2 regions of the Microbulbifer magnicolonia genome follow, and region 2 is predicted to be linked to the other one. Evidence: riboswitches for the same ligand, from Rfam matches in the RefSeq annotation. Region 2 holds a riboswitch; the other holds the start of a gene.
The links. A riboswitch is a leader RNA that binds a small molecule or an ion and turns the genes downstream of it on or off. The one in region 2 is predicted to bind thiamine pyrophosphate.
Positions count from the first base shown of each region.

Region 1 (4,778 bases), on a different contig from region 2:
CGAGCTCTTCCGCCCAGTCGGACCAGAGGGCCAGGCTCCGTGTACCCAGCTCGTAGATTTCCCGCTGGCTGTGCACCAGTTCCGACAGCGGCGAGATCATGCCGGCGGCGGTCCAGCAGGCACCGCTGGGCGTCGACAGATCCCGCGCTTCGAACAGAGTGATAGCCAGTCCCTGCAGGGACAGCCGCCAGGCCAAAAGGCGGCCCATCAGGCCGCCGCCGGCTATTGCGATTCGAGGCATCTGGTTATTTGCCATTGAGCGTCTCTATAGCATTCCGCATTCATGAGGCGCGCCCCTGCGCCTCACCCGCTTCGCGGGCAGCCTTCGGCTGTGCAAATCTGCTCCCGGCAGATTTGTCCGCATTCCGCATTCAAGTGTCAGCCCTTGTGGTACAGCTCGCTCCCCATATCCCTGAACTTGATCGCCATTTCCTCCATGCCCTTCTCCGCTTCCTGCTTGGCGGCCTCTAGCTGTTTGGAATAGTCGCGCACATCCTGGGTAATCTTCATCGAGCAGAACTTCGGGCCGCACATCGAGCAGAAGTGCGCCAACTTGCCGGATTCCTTGGGCAGCGTCTCGTCGTGGTAGGCGCGCGCGCGCTCCGGATCCAGCCCCAGGTTGAACTGATCCTCCCAGCGGAACTCGAAACGCGCCTTGGACAGGGCGTCGTCCCTCATTTGCGCCCTTGGATGCCCCTTGGCCAGGTCCGCTGCATGGGCGGCGATCTTGTAGGCCATCAGGCCCTCTTTCACATCTTCCTTGTTGGGCAGCCCCAGGTGCTCTTTCGGGGTTACGTAACACAACATCGCACAACCATAGGTGCCGATCAGGGCGGCGCCGATACCGGAAGTGATATGGTCGTAACCCGGGGCGATATCTGTAGTAAGAGGGCCGAGCGTATAGAAGGGCGCGCCGTGACAGTGCTTCAGTTGCTCGTCCATATTCTCTTTGATCCTGTGGATCGCCACATGCCCCGGGCCCTCGATCATGGTCTGGACGTCGTGCTCCCAGGCGATCCAGGTCAACTCGCCCAGGGTGTGCAGCTCGCCGAACTGGGCCTCATCGTTGGCATCGGCGATGGAACCCGGACGCAGACCGTCGCCGAGGCTGAAGCTCACATCGTAGGCCTTCATAATCTCGCAGATTTCCTCGAAGTGGGTGTAGAGGAAATTCTCCCTGTGGTGGGCGAGGCACCACTTGGCCATGATGGAACCGCCGCGGGACACGATCCCCGTCACCCGCTTTGCAGTCAGCGGCACATAGCGCAGCAGCACGCCAGCATGGATGGTGAAGTAGTCGACACCCTGCTCGGCCTGTTCGATCAACGTATCGCGGAACACTTCCCAGGTGAGTTCCTCGGCGATGCCGTCGACTTTCTCCAGTGCCTGGTAAATAGGTACAGTGCCGATCGGCACTGGCGAATTGCGCAATATCCACTCGCGGGTCTCGTGAATGTTCGCACCGGTAGACAGGTCCATCACCGTGTCCGCGCCCCACCTGGTCGCCCATACCAGCTTTTCCACCTCTTCTTCGATCGAAGAGGTCAATGCCGAGTTGCCGATGTTGGCGTTTACCTTACACAGGAAATTGCGACCGATAATCATCGGTTCCAATTCCGGGTGATTGATATTGGCCGGAATAATTGCACGCCCCTCGGCGACCTCCCGGCGCACAAATTCCGGGGTGATCTGCTCCGGGATGTAGATGCCTTCGCGGGCCTTCCGGCACTGGGATTCCGTCAATACATCGGTGACTTTTGCGCGCCCCATGTTTTCGCGCACGGCAATAAATTCCATTTCCGGGGTGATGATGCCGCGGCGCGCGTAGTGCATCTGCGATACATTCCGGCCTGACTTGGCGCGGCGCGGCGATGGCAGGTTTTCAAAGCGGATATGATCCAGGCCCTGGTCGGCCATGCGCTGCTGGCTGTAGGCAGCCTGGCGGGAGGTAAGTTGCTCGGTGTCTCCGCGCGCTTCTATCCATGCGCAGCGCAGCCTCGGCAGACCCTCGCGCACATGGACTTTGTAGTCCGGATCGGAATAGGGACCGGCAGTGTCGTAGACCCGCAGTGGTGAATTGGGCTCAAGCTGCGGACTCTTCTCGTCACCGCCGACGACGCTGTCGCCGAGACAGATTTCTCGCACACCCACGCGAATATCCGGCGTCTCGCCCTGCAGGTAGACCTTGCGGGAGCTGGGAAAAGGCTGCGCAGTAAGGTTATTCAGGAAGTCCCTGGCGGAATCGCGGCTGGCCGCACGGGAGGATTTTGCGGTGTGTTTGGCTTGGTCGGTGATATCGGACATGCCTACCCCTGTGGCTTGCGGATAAATGGCGCCGCAGAGCCAAGGGCAGGCAGATAGAGAAAAGCCGCGCAACTTACTATTGTTTTACATAGCGTATAGCGACTTCAGATCTTGTTCCCTACGCGGGGGTTACCCCGATCAGGTTCAACGGATCTCGCGACAGCGATCTCAGCCCACAGGCACTCCGACAAGTAGTGCCGGAGTATAGTTGAAGGTCACCGTTGTGAACAGGAAGCCGTAGTGGCGTTTACGGCGCCAAACGTGAAACTTGTCGCAACTTTTAAATGAGTAGCTGGATGAGCAGTTAGATGACCAGGGTCTTCTGATAGCTCATCTCGCGAACCGCGTAGCGCACCCCCTCACGCCCGACACCGCTCTCCTTCACTCCTCCAAAGGGGAAGTGTTCGGCGCGAAATCCGGGCCCGTCGTTCACCGCGAGCAGTCCCACGTCGAGCTGATTGAACAGCTGTTTGGCCAATGCCAGATTTTGGGTAAAGACCCCTGCCTGCAAGCCAAATGGAGAGTTATTCACCAGGGCCACCAGCTCCCCAACGGTGTCGAAGGCACGCAACGGCATTACCGGACCAAAGGTTTCCTCTGCCACCAGCTCCGCATCGTCCGGGACATTATCGAGAATGGTAGGCCAGATGATATTGCCATCGCGCCGATTGCCGAACAGAACCCGCGCACCGGCGGTGACGGCCGCGCGAATACGCTGCTCCACTTCATCCGCTGCAGCCTTGTGGATCAGCGGCCCGACGAAGGTATCATCCTCTGTCGGATCACCGATTTTCAGCTTTGCCGTCGCCGCCACCAGCTTCTCAGTAAACACCTCGTAGACATCCCGGTGTATAAACAGGCGCTTGGCCGCGGTACAGCGCTGACCCGCGGTAGCGAAGCGCTGGTTGATCGCCGCGCTGACCGCCGCATCCAGATCGCCATCTTGCATTACGATCAGCGGATCATTGCCGCCGAGTTCAAACAGCAGCCTTTTGTACCCTGCCCGCATGGCGATGGCGTCGGCCGCGGCAGTGCCGCCGGTAAAGTTGATGGCATCTACCTGCGGATGCGCCACCGCATAACCCGTCGCGTCCACGTCCGGAATCAGCATCTGCAGCACTGAGCGGTCCATACCCGCCGCATAGCAGAGTTCAACCAGCAATTCCGCGGAGCGCTTATTCTGCGGGCCCGGCTTAAACAGAATGGTATTGCCGGCCGCAAAGGCGGGACCTATCTTGTGCACGGCGATATTGATCGGAAAATTGAACGGGGTAATGCAAAGTACGGTCCCCAGCGGCCTCCACAGCACGACGCCGATCTTCTCACGCTGCGGAGGAAATGCGTCGGAATCCAGTGCCTCGCCGCTGATCGCACGCGCCTCCATAGCGCTCGCCATCGCGGTATTGTAGGCCCGGTCGATCTCTACGCGACTGTCACTGATGGTCTTGCCCGCTTCCTCGGTGATCAGCCCAGCCAGCTCTTCCTTGCGCTCCAGCAGCAATTGCGCCAGGCGCAACAGTATATTTGAACGCTCAAAGGCGGGCGTCGCCTGCTGAGTTTTCCGGCCCTCGACCAAGAGCGCAATTGCGCTCTCGACCTGGTCGCGGCTGGCAAAATCGTATTCCTCGATCAGCGCGCCGTTATAGGGATTAAGAATTTGGTAATCAGCCATTTCGCTCACCTTATTGCGCCGTGATCAGCTGGTAAACGATCCGAATACCGGCCACCAGCAACGCCACTTTCATCAAATTGAAAAACAACTCACTGTTCAGCTTATTCAGCAGTGCTACCCCGATCCGGGTGCCGATTACTGCCGCCACGGTCAGTAGCAGTATCAAGCCCAGGTGATCCGAGAACGCAAAACCAAGAAAGATAAATGCCGGAATTTTGAGCGCATGACACCAGGCCTGCATCACCGACTTATTGGCCACTATTTCCTGCGGGCTCAGGTCCCTGCGTACGAAGAAGGCTGCCAGCAAAGGATCGACCGCGCCGGCCAAAATGCCGAGCGTGCCGGTAGCTATTCCTACCCAAAAATAATTGCGCGGTGCGAGGCGAATCTCCGGAAGTTTTTTGGGTTTGAAAACGGTATAAAAGATCAGCACCGCCAGTAGTGCCATCGGCAGCTGCTGCCAGCTCAGGCTAGCCAGCCCAACGGTCATAGCTCCCGCACCCAATGTGCAGCCGATAAAGAAAGGCCCGCAGAGGTCCCAGCGGATATGCTCGCGCACATAGAAGACTCGCGCGAGGTTATTCATCAGCTGCACGGCACCGTGGATGGGCACCAGCATGCGCAGAGGAATCGCCGTATTCAGCGCTGCAAACATCAGTATGCCACCGGCTCCACCGGTCACTGCGGAGATAAACGCACTGACGACACAGGCTATCAACAGCAGTGTCATAGTCAGATTGGAAATTTCCCCCAGCTCCGCCAAGGTAGGCCTCGTAGTTGTTGGATTTTTAGACGATGGAGT
Region 1 is NZ_JAYEFD010000001.1:615-5,392, reverse strand. It holds gene thiO (glycine oxidase ThiO) at 1-241, opposite strand, end outside; gene thiC (phosphomethylpyrimidine synthase ThiC) at 379-2,304, opposite strand; TPP riboswitch at 2,403-2,501, opposite strand; gene safD (sulfoacetaldehyde dehydrogenase SafD) at 2,609-3,976, opposite strand; gene RRF64_RS00005 (sulfite exporter TauE/SafE family protein) at 3,987-4,739, opposite strand.
Region 1: another riboswitch for thiamine pyrophosphate. It lies ahead of thiC (phosphomethylpyrimidine synthase ThiC); the one in region 2 lies ahead of RRF64_RS12730 (TonB-dependent receptor).

Region 2 (4,778 bases):
CCGAACTGGTTGCTGAAGTAGAAGCCGCGGGTGTAGTAATCCTCGTCCGTCAGGTTTCTGCCCCAGAGCGCCAGCTCCCAGTTTTCGCCCAGGTAGGTCAGGCGCGCGTTCAGCAGTTCGTAGGCGGTGGATTTCTCGTCGTGGCTGTTGGAGAAATAGAAGGCGTCTTTGCCCTCCACTTCCAGGCGCAAAATCAGATTCGGCGTGAATGAGTATTCGGTGCCGGTGAAGAACTGGTAGTTGGGTGCATGGGCCAGGTCGCGGCCGTCGAGATCCACCGGTGCCAGTGCAATGCCATTCCAGTCGTCCCGCGCATCGACGTGGGACGTGCTGACAAAGTTTTCGAACTCTGCGTTCAGCCAGCCCGCGGACGCGAACAGGCGCAGGGATTCGCTGGCGAGATAGTTCAGCTCCACTTCCAGGCCGCTTGTGTTGCCGCCGGCGGCGTTGGTCAGATAGTCGTCGAAAGAGAAATCACTCGGGTCGAAGATCGACTGCTTGGCCTGTACGTCGCTGCGGTCCTGGTAGAAGGCCGCCAGTTGCGCCTGCAGGCGGTTCTCCAGCCAGGCACCTTTGAGGCCGAGTTCGTAATTGAGCATCTGCTCCGTGTCGAACTCAAACTGGTCGCGGCGGATGTCCGGGTTGCTGGCGGAAGCGGAGATGATACCGGCGTTGACGCCGCCCGCCTTGTAGCCGCGGGAGACGGTGCCGTAGACCAGCGTGTTGTCGCTGGTGCGGTATTCCAGTGTGACGTTGCCGCCCCACAGGTTTTCGTTCTTGTCCGCAGCCACCGCCAGCGAATCCGCATAGTCGGCATCGCGCTGCTCGAACCTGAGCCCGGTTACCAGCGCGAGCGCCGCGCTTATTTCGGTTCTTAGCTGGCCGTAAATTGCCGCGTTCTGTGTATCGAATTCACTGGTGAAGCGCTCATTTGGCTGAAGGCCCTGGTTGCGCTCCAGGTTCTCGCTTTCATCGCGGACGTAAACGCCGGCCACCCAGCTGCTGCGGCCGCTGAAAAGTTTGGAGGCTTCTGTCGACAGCAGGCGCAGGTCGGCGCTCAGGTTGTCTCTGTCGCGCAGATAGTTGTCGGTGGAGCTGTATTCGTAGGGGTGGAAGCCGACGTAGGTCCAGTCTTCGTCGTAGCCGTACTCGGTATCCGAGTTGGCTGCGCTCAGCGTGCTCTCCAGCGTGAACAGTTCACTGCCGGACCAGCGCGCGATCAGCGAGCCGGCCAGGGTTTCCTGGCGGTCCCAGCCCGGCTGGTCTGAGAGGGTTTCGCGGGTGTTGTAGAGCGAGAAGGCATCGTAGCCGTTGTCGGCTTCGAGATAGAGCGCGGCGAAATCCAGTTGCAGATCGTCGCTCGCCCGATAGCGCAGTTTGCCGCGCGCCACCGACTCGTCGACCTTGTTGGTGTCACTGCGATCGAGATGATAGTTGTCGATAAAGCCGTCGGACTGCTGGTTGCGCGCGGCGATGCGGTAGCTCAGCTTGTCGGTCAGCGCGCCGCTGCCGACCGCGGACAGGGTGCGGCCGTTGTACTCCGCCACTTCCGCGGAGACTTTGGCTAGCGGTTCGCCGGTGGGCGCTGCGCTGGTCATGCTGATCAGGCCGGCCAGCGCATTGGCGCCGTACAGGGTGCCCTGCGGGCCGCGCAGAATTTCTGCCTGCTCGATATCCAGCGTGCTGGCGGACAGGCCGAGGCCGGTGAAGTCGATGCCATCGATAATCAGGCCGACCGACGGATTGACCGGGTCGATAAACTGACTGCGCTCGCCAATACCGCGGATCTGCACAAACCGCCCGCGCGACGCGCCGGCGGCGAAGTTGACGTTGGGAGCCAGGTTCAGCAGCTGCTCCAGATTGCTGGCGCCGCGCGCATTGATCGCGGCTTTGTCCAGCACGCTGACGCTGGCGGGCAGGTCGAGCTGGCTGGTGTCGCGCAGCTCGCTGGTAACGGTGATTTCCTCCAGGCCGGTCAGGCCGGTGCTGCTCCGCTCGGCCGCCGCGGCGGTGCCGGCAGTTCCGCCGGACAGACAGACGGCCAGTCCGACGGACCAGGCAATCGGTTTTATTCTCGATGGGTGATTCATGGTTCTCTCTCAAGGGAAGCTGGAGTGAAAGAGACCCGGGGTGCGACGTGAGGAGGTTTTTTCGAGTACTGACCTATTCCTACGCCGGTATTAACCGGATCAGGTTCAAGGGTTTGCTCATGGAGCATCTCAGGCCTTAAAAACCACTTCATAACTACTGCGCGTGTGCCTGGCGGCGCCCAGCGGTGCTCGGCGTGCTCATGTACTTATGTACATTCCGCTGCCTGCGCTCCGGTGATCACCACCAGACACCCGCTCGCTACGTTATGAAATGGCTTTTTGCCACCCCTTAGGTGTTGCGGGCGAGATGATAGCAGAAGTTTTCTGCAGACGTTATGGAGGGCACTGTAGGAGCGGCGCCGCTTTATTCCAGCAATCCGCCGGCGCGGGCCATGACGTGGAACACGTAGTTCTGCTCGTGGGTGCCGCTGATCAGGTGCGCACCGGGCCCGCTGGCCCAGATACCCACATCCTCGCCGCCGTGGGATTCCGATGCCAGCGGCACCAGCGCCTCCTGGTGGAAGCCGGGACTGGTGGTGTCGACCTCAGTCAGGTCCCTGCGGCCGGCGTCGACCTTGTGACCGTAGCGCGCGTCCGCGTCCGTCTCATCGCCCAGCTCCGCATAACCGAAACCGTTGCCGTAGCCAATGGTGGTGTAGGGCAGGCCGTCCGCGGCCAGGCTCGGCGCCGTCTCCGGCTGGCCGCTGCCGTCGTTGGCCACCACCTTGCCGAGTATCGGATTGCCGCGGGTCGGGTAGCCGGCGATGGTCATCACGTGGCTGTGGTCGGCGGTGACCAGGATCAGCGTGTCCTCGGGATTAGTGCTGTCCATCGCCACCTGCACGGCCCTGGCGAACTCCACCGCGTCGCTGAGCGCGTTGTAGGCGCTGCCGGCGTGGTGGCCGTGGTCGATGCGGCCGCCCTCCACCAGCAGGAAGTAGCCATCTTCGTTCTTTTGCAGGAACTTCAGCCCCTTGGCGGTCATCTCGCTCAGCGACGGCTCGCCGGCCTTGTCGTTTCCGCGGTCCGCCTCGTAGTGCATATGGGAGGCGTTGAACAGGCCCAGCAGCTTGTCGGTGCCGGCGATATCCAGTGCGTCGAATCCGGCCCGGTCCTCGATATAGGCGGTCTTGATGGCGCCCGCGGCGTAGCGCTGCTGCCACTCCTCGACCAGGTTGCGGCCGTCCTCGCGCTTGCCCTTGTCGCCCTCGAGATCGGTGACGCTGTCGGGCAGGAAGGCGCGGCGGCCGCCGCCCATGATCAGGTCGATGCCGTCGCCGGCCTCCAGCGCCACCAGCTGTGCGGCGATATCGCGACAGCCCTGCGGCGCCTGGGATTCCCAGCCGCGCTCCGGCACCTTGGCGTAGGTAGACGCCGGCGTGGCGTGGGTGATGCGCGCGGTGCTGATAATGCCGCTGCTCTTGCCGCGCAGCTCTGCCAGCTCCAGCACCGTGGTCAGCGGCTTTTCCAGGCTCGCCGCACAATCGCCGCGCGCCACATCCTCGGCCACGCTGAGCACGCCGGCCTTGGTCTTTACGCCGGTGACCAGGGCGGTGGCAGTGCCGGCGGAATCCGGGGTCTGCTGGTTGGTGTTGTAGGTTTTGATCAGGCCGGCGAAGGGCATCTTCTCGAAGCTGAGCTGGTATTCCTCGCCGTCGAGTCCCTGCCGCTGGCCGGCCAGGATGCGCGCGGCGGTGACGGTGGAGATGCCCATGCCGTCGCCGACAAACAGGATGATATTTTTGGCCGCGCCACGCGTGTTGTTGATCGGGCGCCGTCTGGCGGACTCGACCGCCTGCCGGCCGTCGCTGAACCAGGCGCTGTCACGCTGGTGGGGGGAGAGGGCGGATCTATTTGTTGAGGGTGTTGTTGAGTTTGCGCTGATGGTGGTTTCAGTGACGGCCTCGCCCGGCGATGCCTCACCCTTGTTGCACGCGGCGACCATCGAGGCGACAGACACCGCCAGTGCCAGACTTGCGAACTTTACCATTCCCCCTCCCGAATAATGCTTTGCGCCCGCCGTGCCGCGGACGGACATCAAGCTATACAAAAACTAAAAGTAAAAAAGAAAAAATATCGCGGCGATTTTACGACGGCATTGTTACAAAAACGTGCGCTCGTTCAGCCGATGATTTTCACCGCGCTCTCATCCGGATCGCGGCTCTTGCCCGCCGCGCGCAGGCGCCGCAGATAGTCATCCCAGTTGGATGGGTAATTTTCGCCGAGCTCGCGCAGGTATTCCCAGGTATAGATGCCGGTGTCGTGGCCATCGTCGAAGTTTATTTTCAGCGCGTAGCGCCCGGCGGCCTCGACCTTATCAATGCCCACATGCATTTTCCCGCTGACCAGCACCGGCTCTGCTCCGCCGTGGCCGCGCACCTCGGCGCTGGGGGAGAAGACGCGCAGGTACTCCGCCGGCAGCGTGAATTCGGCATCGGCGAATACGATCTGCAGGCTTTTCTCTGCACGGCTCAGTCGGATTTTTTGCGGCGCTGCCACAGACGGGACTCTCCAATTGATGTGGAAGCCTGCCCTGCAGGCGATTTACCCGGCACCGGGTAATCGCGCGCGGGCTTCGCTCCCACAATATCTACCGGATGCCGGGGTTCACAGGATAAAGCGGGACAGATCTTCGTCCCGAGCCAGCTCACCGAGGTGGCTGTCTACATAACTGCCGTCGATGGTCAC
Region 2 is NZ_JAYEFD010000002.1:781,160-785,937, reverse strand. It holds gene RRF64_RS12730 (TonB-dependent receptor) at 1-2,090, opposite strand, end outside; TPP riboswitch at 2,150-2,251, opposite strand; gene RRF64_RS12725 (alkaline phosphatase) at 2,455-4,080, opposite strand; gene RRF64_RS12720 (gamma-butyrobetaine hydroxylase family protein) at 4,212-4,589, opposite strand; gene hslU (ATP-dependent protease ATPase subunit HslU) at 4,698-4,778, opposite strand, start outside.